2 regions of the Rhodococcus sp. UNC363MFTsu5.1 genome follow, and region 1 is predicted to be linked to the other one. Evidence: riboswitches for the same ligand, from Rfam matches in the RefSeq annotation. Region 1 holds a riboswitch; the other holds the start of a gene.
What was found. Region 1 has a riboswitch for cyclic di-AMP ahead of BR31_RS0110805 (transglycosylase family protein). Riboswitches for the same ligand answer to the same signal wherever they lie in the genome.

Region 1 (4,207 bases):
CACCGGCGTCTTCGAGCGCTTCTCGAACAGCGCGTGCAGCTCCGAGGCGCTCTTGCCGGCGTCGAGCGCCCGTCGCACGCTGTCCTCGCGGATCCGGTACATGGTGGCCGCGCCGGCCGATTCGATGTCCGCGACCAGGGTGATCTGCTCCTGCAGCTCCGGGATGAGCGGGCCGGGGGCCATCACCGTCAGGTCCGCCTGCACCAGGACGTAGTCGATGGGGGCCGGCAGGCTCGCCGTCATCTCTGCGACCACCGCCTCCGCGGTGGCCCCGTGCAGCAGCCCACGTCCCGGCGATGCGAGCGCGCCGCGGCCGATCAGGCCGACCGCGGCCGCCTCGGCGACGGTGTGCTCGACGGCGCCCGCACCGAACCGGCCGGACCAGCGCGGGCGCCGCCACGCGACCAGCGCGGCGAGCTCGGACGTGGTCGCGCCCTGCCCAGGGGCGAGCTCACCGAGCAGCTCGAGCACGAACTTGCGGTCGCGGGGTGCGCCGGAGGCGCGCACCTCCTCGGACAGCGCGGCGATCGCCTTGTCGTTGGGATCGCGCAGCCCGATCACCCATGGCCTGCGTGGCATCTCCAGCCAGCCGTGGGCGAGGGTGTACCACCGCTGTGCGGTGCCGGTGTTGAGCCAGGCATCCGCGGCGACCGTCGGTGCCCAGTAGTCGTCGCCGGTGTCGGTGGCGGGAACCGGGTCGGGGGCGCCGCTCGCGATCAGGCCTGCCGCGGCCAGCAGCTCAACGATCAGGCTCACCCGGTTCTCGTCGACGCCTGCCGCCTTCGCCAGTCGCCTGGTCTCGCGGACCCCGAGACCGCCCGCCTTCAGGGTCGGCGCAGGCTGATCGCCGAGGGCCGCGATCAGGTCCTCGCAGTGCCGGATCAGTTCGAGCGCCTCACCCGCCGCGACCGCGTTCACGTCCGCGATCTTCTGCTTGTTGGTGCGGATCGGCGGCGGGGTGAGGGCCATCGGGTCGGTGATCGTCTCGCCGCGCAGCGCCTGGCCGACCTGGTGGGGCAGCTCGACGGTCTGCTCGTCCACCCAGGACAGCAGGCCAAGCGACAGCAGACGCTGCACGGGCCGGTCCGGCGGGGTGCCGGGCGCCGCGTCGCGGGTGCGGCCGATCGGCGAGCTGGTGGCCAGGGTTTCGAGCAGCCTGCGCTCGGCATCGGTCACGGTCGCAAGGCCCGCGATGACCTGCGCTGCGGTCATCGGCTCCTGCGGCCGGTCGACCCGCCAGGTGACGGCGTCGTTCGCGGTCGCGACGACCCGCAGCACCTGCGCGCCCCAGACCAGTGCCCGGGCGCGCAGCGACTTCAGGGCCCGGTCGACGGCCTTGACCGGCGCCCGTCCGGCGAGCGCCTCCGCGAGGACCTCGCGCCTGACCCCGACCTCCGCGCCGCGTTCGAGCGAGAGCACCCCGATCACGGTGAGCTCGAGGACGTTCAGGTCGTCGGCCACCCGGAGCACCGATGCGCGTTGTTCGGCACGCGCGGCAAGGACCGCCAGGTTCGCGGGTGGCGGCACCGCGAGATCCGGGCGCAGCCTGAGCAGCTCGGCCAGCTCCGCATCGGTCCTCGCGGTCAGCCAGGCGAGCAGGCTGTCGGGCACGGCGGCGCCGTGAGGTGATTCGGCGGCGGGGGCAGCACCTTCGGTATCGGTCATCAACTATCAGATTAGAGACCTGGGGTGTACCACGGCGCGAGCTCCTGCCAAAATGGGACTGTGGCTAACAATTCGAGCAAGCGATACGTAGATCCAGGCTGGCCGGCACCGGAACTCCAGGATGGCGATCATGCCGTCACGGAGCTCTCGTCGAGCCGCTCCGGTGGGCTGTCCCCGTTCGGGGAGGACACCGAGTTCCCCCTCCCCGTTTCCGAACTGCCCTACACCCACCCGCACACGGTCATCAATCGCTGACCTCGGATATCGAACGTGAAAGGCCCCGCACCTCGTAGGTGCGGGGCCTTTCACGTGAAGGGGGAGTCTCAGCGGGGCAGGAGACCCGAGTTGGCCTTCAGGAAGTCGATGACCTGGGGGTTCAGCTTGGCCTGCTCGTAGAGGGCCTCGATCTGCGGGTCGATCGCGATGCCCTTGGCCTGGACCGCATCGAGTGCGCTGTCGAGGCTGTCGAGCACGTCGGCTGCGCCATCGGTGGTCGGGAGGCTGGTCACGGCGGGCAGCTCGGGTGCGGGAGCCACCTCGGCGGCGGGGGCGGAGCGCGGGGTCGAGCCGCTGGTCAGTCCGAGGCTCGAGGAGCAGGACGGCCATGCGCCCCAACCCTGCGAGGCGAGGACCTTCTCGGCGACCGCGATCTGCTGCTCACGGGTGGCCTGGTTGGCGGTCGCGGCGTACTGGCCACCACCGTGCGCGTTCCAGGTGCTGGGGGAGAACTGCAGTCCACCCTGGTAGCCGTTGCCGGTGTTGATTCCCCAGTTGCCGCCGGCTTCACACTGCGCGAGGCGGTCCCAGTCGGAATCGGGGGCTGCGTTGGCCGGGGCCGCGAAGGCCGCGCCGGCTGCGCCCAACACTGCGCCGGTCACGACGACCTTGGCTGCGTTGCGGCGGGTGTTCGTGGGCTTGCGATGGCGTCCAGTGCTCATGCGGGTTTTCCTCTCCTCACGCGCCTGCGAGGTCAGCTGTCGGGTTCGGGCTGAGAGGTCGCCCGGCCTCGCCGCTCCTGGATGGTGCGGGTCTGGCTTCACCCCAAGAGGAATGCACTTGCGCGCTTTCCTCGGTGTCCACCGGGGACGTGGGTCCCCCGTCCTCGTCCCTGGGTAACTCGTAGGAATCCGGTTCCGCGGGACGAGGTTTGGCGCGGCGGATCGGATCTGGCCGAACTTCTCCGGCCGCAGATGACCGTACGTGGCCGAGGCCGTGTAGTCATCTGTTACCTAAATTTCGATTCTTTCGGCGTTTCGCCCGAAAATCCGAACATATTCGCAGCTCAGATTGGGTCGCCTCGGTCCGAGACCGTCCTGTTACGTTACCGTGATGTGAGGTAGATCACAGTTTCGATCGGGGCTGACCTCGGGCTCCGCGCGGCGTCGCCGCGGGCCCGGGCGCAGCGCGACCAACGTGGCGACGGCGATGACGATGAACATCAGGGGGTACACCGCCGCGAAGAACGGAGCTAGGGCGTCGGAGGTGGGGACCATGAACAGGCCGATCGCCTGCACGCCGTCCGGGAACTCATGGGTCCAGCAGAGCAGCGGCAGCGCGAGTGCCGCGGGCAGGAGCCAGGCGGTCGCGCGTCCGGCGCCGAGCGCGCGGTGCATCGCCAGGACGAGCAGCGGTACGAACCACACCCAGTGATGGCCCCAGGAGAACGGTGAGACCGCCGCGGAGGTCAACCCGCAGAGGGTGGTGGCCAGCAGTGCCTGTCCGCGCTTGTGGGCCAGCCAGGAGGCGCCGAGCCCGAGCGCGGTCAGCGCGGCCGCGCAGAGCGCCCACAGCAGCAGTGGCGGGTCCGCGACGTCCAGCCAGCGGGCCAGCACCCCGGCGGCGGACTGGTTGGCGGGCCACGCGGTCTCGCCGATTCGCGTCGAGTGCAGGATCACCGCGGTCCAGTAGGACCACGAGTCCGAGAAGATCACCACGAACCCGACCACGACGGTCGCGAGGAAACCGGCGATCGCGGTCGCCGCCGCGCGCCATTGCCGGGTGACGAGCAGTTCGACGATGAACAAGCCGGGAGTCAGCTTGATACCGGTCGCGATCCCGACGCCGATGCCGCGCAGCCTGCTGCCCTCGGGGCGTCCGAGATCCCACACGATCAGCAGCATCAGCAGGAGGTTGATCTGGCCCAGCCAGATCGTGGTGCGGACCGGCTCGAGCCAGGTGAAGACGACCGTCATCAGCCCGGTCGCCACGTAGAGCCGCCGGTCCTGCCGGTACCCGAGCTGTCGCCAGCACAGCAGGACGACGAGGTAGAGGATCCCGAAGTTCGCGAGATATCCGAGGATGGTGGTGAGCTCGGCTGACACGGCGTTGAGCGGGGCGAACAGGATTGCGGAGAACGGCGGATAGGTGAACCACATGCCGCCGTGCAGCGCGTGGTCGTAGAGCCCGACGGGGCGCAGTACGGTGGCGCCGCCGCTGCGGTAGACGAGCAGGTCAAGGCCGTTCTGGAACAGGCCCCACAGCGGGTATCCCATCGGAACGACCCGGTCGTGCGCCACGATCACGGCGAGGGCGAGGGCGGCGA
Region 2 (4,207 bases), on a different contig from region 1:
GTCGCCAGGTCCACGTACAGCTCGCGGAGCGTCCGCTCGTCGAAACGGTCGGCGACATAGGCCGATACGGACCAGGCCAGCTCGTACGCGGCCTGGGCGCGCTCCCCGCCCGCCGTGAAGTCCGCGTCGACGGGCAGCCGCGTCGGTGGCCCGTGCGCAACGACCGCCGCCGCCAGAATCGGCGCGGCCCGACCGACGGGGACATCGGCGTCACGGTGACCGGCGTAGTCGGCGAAGCCCTCCAGCATCCACATCGGCGATCCGTCGGTGGTCGCGACGCGGGCGGCCACGTGGGTGAGCTCGTGTCGCAGCACCGAGTGCCGGGTTTCATCGTTGAGCCGCTCCGACGCGGCCGGGCTGAACACGACGCGCTGGCCCGTCGCGGAGTCGGCCCCTGGTTCGACGACGTCCGAGACCGCGACCGCGGCGATATCGGACCCGCTGTGGTCTGCTCCGACCTGTTCCATGAACTCGTCCTGGGAGGAGCTGACCACCACGAGGGCCCGCTGCGACCAGTCCTGGCCCCACAGCTCGGTCACCGAGGACACCGCATCCGCGAGATCCGCCGCGATCGCGTCGATCAGTTCCTCCTGATCGGAGTGACCGAGCACCACCGACGAATGCGAGCCGGTGTCCACCTCGCGCACCACCACCGGACCGAAATCCCAAGGGCCTCGCCAGGTGTGGCGCCCGTACTCGGGCAGCGACCGGTCGGACACCAGGGTCCAGTTCTCCCCTCGCCTGGCCACGATCAGCGCGACCGGCTTGCGCGTGGAACCGGTGTCCGCGCCCTCGATGGCGTAGCGCAGGTACGCAGGCACCGCCCACACGTCGGTGGCGTCGAGCTGCTCGGCCAGGTCCGTCGGGACCGGGGTCTCGGGGTCGGTTCCGATCTCGTAGCCCCAGTCCGCCAACGGTACGTCGGCGAGATGCTCACTGCGGCGGATCTCGGAGGCGAGGAACTCGGGCGCGGCGGCGCGGTCGAACAACGCGGCCAGCGCGGCGGTGTCACCGTCCCTGACCGCGCTCGCCCATCGGTTCAGGAGGTCCTGGACGCCCGCGCGGCGCGCCTGTTCGTACGGGTTGACGCTGGCGGCACCGCCGGAGCCACGCAGCTCCGGTTCCGCCGGCTGCGACCGGGCCGTCAACACGCCGACCGCGACGACGGCGAGCACCAACCCCCCGAGCGCAGCCGCCTCCCATTTCCGGATCCGACGCCGTGGCTGCCGCGGCGGGACGTCCGGTACGGCGTTCAGTACCGTCTGGCGCCGTAGAACGGGTACGCGTCCATCGGCGCGACCTTGACCGGAACACCGAAGGTGGACGCGTGCAGGATGTTGCCGTTGCCTGCGTACATGCCCACGTGCGAGATGTCGGGGTAGAACAGCACCAGGTCGCCCGGCTGCAGCTCCGAGCGCGAGACCGGCACGCCGCCGGCGGCCTGGGCCTGGCTCGAGCGGGGCAGGGTCTTGCCGATCTGCTTGTACGCCCACACCATCAGGCCCGAGCAGTCGTACCCGTCCGGACCGGTGGCACCCCAGACGTACGGCTTACCGACCTGGGTCATGCCTGCCTGCAGCGCGCCGGAGTTCGACCCGGGAGTGAGCCCCTTGAGGATGGTCTGCGGATCGAATCCCGGAGGGAAGGGGGTGCCCGCGAGCGCGGACTTCTCCGAACTGCTCAACGCGCCGAACGCCTGGGTGACCTGCGCGATCTGCGCCTGCAGGTCGCTCTGCTTGTTCTGCAGGTCGTCGCTGATCGACCTGGCCTGCTCGGTGGCGGTGCGCGCGGCATCGGCGGACTGACGCGAGGCCTCGGCCGCGGTCGCGGCCTCATCGGTGGCCTGCTTGAAGTGACCAACCTGGGCCGCGGTGTCCGCGGAGAGCACGCTGAGCGTGGACATCTGGTCGAGGAGTTGCTGCGGGGAATCGGAGATCATCACCGCGAACAGTCGATTGACGCGGGCGCCCTGGTAGCTGGCCGTCGTCAGTTTGTCGACCGCGGGCTGGAACTGGGCGATCCTGGCCTTCGCCTCGGTCAACAGGTGCTCGTCGGCGGCGTGCCTGGCCTCGGCGTCGCGCTGGACGGCGGTCTTGGACTCGAGGTCGATCTGGGCGTTGTGCAACGCCTCGTTGGTCTGCTCGGACGTGCGGGAGAGTTCGGAGAGCTTCTCGAGCGCGGCTGTCGGATTCTCCAGCGCGGGATCCGCGGTTGCGGTACCCGCGGGGACCGCGACAGCCGCGAGGGACAGCAGGCCCGTCGCCAGCACTGCGCTGGTGGATCGCTTCAGTCTCTGTGACGCCACGAAAGCTGGTACTCCGTTCTTCCACTGCCCGTCGACCGGATTGGCTGACGGGTCGGGCTGGGAAGATCAGCCCTGCCCAACGAACCGAGGTCCGAGCGGGAGATTCACCCCGGCGAACTGCGTCCCCGGTACCGGATCGGCGCCTGCGGCGCCCGATCCGGTGTGGTGGTGACCACCGATGCCACGCCGGGTGACGCGGCAAGATTTCGGAAGGTCTCAGACAGGTTACGGAATGGCATACGGCGATGTCCACCCGAACTGTGGGGGCAATTTCCGCTCACGCCGAGCACCGCGCGACGGGCGCGGGACCACCGACAAAAACGTGGTGGGCCCGAACGGTCACAGACGGTTCGGGCCCACCACGGGGGTTCGTGCGCGACGCTCAGTAGCGGCGGGCGCCGTCCATCGGCATGGACGACAGGGGCGCGCGCTTGACCGGGGTACCGGAGGTCGCGGCGTGGATGACCTCGCCGTTGCCCGCGTAGATGCCCGAGTGCGAGCCACCGTAGAAGGAGACCACGTCGCCCGGCTTGAGGGCGGAGGTGGAGACCGGCGTGCCCGCCGAGGCCTGGTCGTAGCTGGTGCGCGGCAGGTTGATGCCGGCCTGCTTGAAGGCCCACTGCACGAGACCCGAGCAGTCGAAGGCATCCGGGCCGGAGGCGCCGTACACGTAGGGCGAACCGATCTTGCTCGCGGCGGCCTGGACGGCCTTGTCACCTGCGGAGACCAGGGGCGCGGGGGCAGGAGCGCCGGGGGCACCGGGCAGCACAGGGAGGCCGGGGACCTGGATGGTCTGGGCAGGCACACCCGGAATGTCGAAGGTTCCGATGCCAGAGATCGTGACGGGCTCGGCAAGCGCCGGACCGGCAGAGACTGCGATGGCACCGAAGGTCAGCGCGCTGGCGACCGCGATGCGGCGCACGGAACGCTGGGTAGTGGATGAAGCCACGAGAAGGGTTACTCCGTTTCTTCCGTTCATCCGCCGACCGAGTTAGCTGACGGGTTCGGGCTGGGAAGATCAGCCCTACCCGGCGGCACGCATATCGCGCTCCGACGGGATTCACCCCAGAGAAACTTGGGTTCCCGGCACGATCGCTCTCTCGAGTGATCGATTAGGCGGTACCTGGCGATGCCGCACCGGATGGTGTGGCAAGACTCCGCTAGGTCTCAGGAAGATTACGAAAGCGTCCAGCCCCTGTCGACCCAACACGCCCGACCAGTGGGCCGATTCGGACATATCGCCCAGAAATGCGCGCTACGCCACTCCCGGGTCACGGACAGATAACGACCGACCGGTCTGCGTGGCATCCACGGCCCGCACCAACCGGAGCCTCGGCACCAGCCCGACATCGGCGAGCACGTCCAGAGCAACCCGTTCGTCCTGCTCAATACTGATCCGGGCCGACCCGGCGGAGTCCACCGCCCGCACCCCCGGCCGGACACCGGGCGGCCCGAGCAGCACCGTCACCACACAGTCACCGCACGCGGTATTACGAACCTCGCAGTCGTTGCAATCGACAATCACTGTGATCCTCGTCTCTACCGGTGGCCTCGCGGCGTTTCGGAGGCCTCTGCGACGGAAACTAGCGGCCAGGTCCGACACCGACGACGCGACGACCGCGGCAGGTGGGCCCTGTCGGTGGCCACCCCTAGCCTCAGCCGGGTGAGCCCGCAGAGTCCGCCAAACGTCCAGCTGAGCTTCGACGAGCTCGACACCCCGCTGCGGGACACCACCTTCGTCGTCGTGGACCTCGAGACCACCGGCAGCGCGCCAGGCGAGGACGCGATCACCGAGATCGGCGCGGTCAAGATCCGTGGCGGCGAGGTCATCGGCGAGCTGTCCACCCTCGTCGATCCCGGCCGCTCGATGCCCCCGTACATCGTCGAGCTGACCGGGATCAC

Region 2: linked by a shared signal. The riboswitch ahead of BR31_RS0118200 (C40 family peptidase) and the one ahead of BR31_RS0110805 (transglycosylase family protein) in region 1 are both predicted to bind cyclic di-AMP.

The regions. Positions count from the first base shown of each region.
Region 1 covers NZ_JMLO01000006.1:208,074-212,280, reverse strand. Annotated here, with positions in the region: gene BR31_RS0110810 (helicase-associated domain-containing protein) at 1-1,665, opposite strand, end outside; gene BR31_RS32160 (hypothetical protein) at 1,726-1,920, shown strand; gene BR31_RS0110805 (transglycosylase family protein) at 1,989-2,603, opposite strand; cyclic di-AMP (ydaO/yuaA leader) riboswitch at 2,609-2,813, opposite strand; gene BR31_RS28225 (glycosyltransferase 87 family protein) at 2,982-4,207, opposite strand, start outside.
Region 2 covers NZ_JMLO01000024.1:7,329-11,535, reverse strand. Annotated here, with positions in the region: gene BR31_RS0118205 (hypothetical protein) at 1-1,175, opposite strand, end outside; gene BR31_RS0118200 (C40 family peptidase) at 1,253-2,305, opposite strand; cyclic di-AMP (ydaO/yuaA leader) riboswitch at 2,319-2,457, opposite strand; gene BR31_RS0118195 (NlpC/P60 family protein) at 2,688-3,254, opposite strand; cyclic di-AMP (ydaO/yuaA leader) riboswitch at 3,270-3,434, opposite strand; gene BR31_RS29165 (hypothetical protein) at 3,561-3,773, opposite strand; gene BR31_RS0118185 (DEDD exonuclease domain-containing protein) at 3,969-4,207, shown strand, end outside.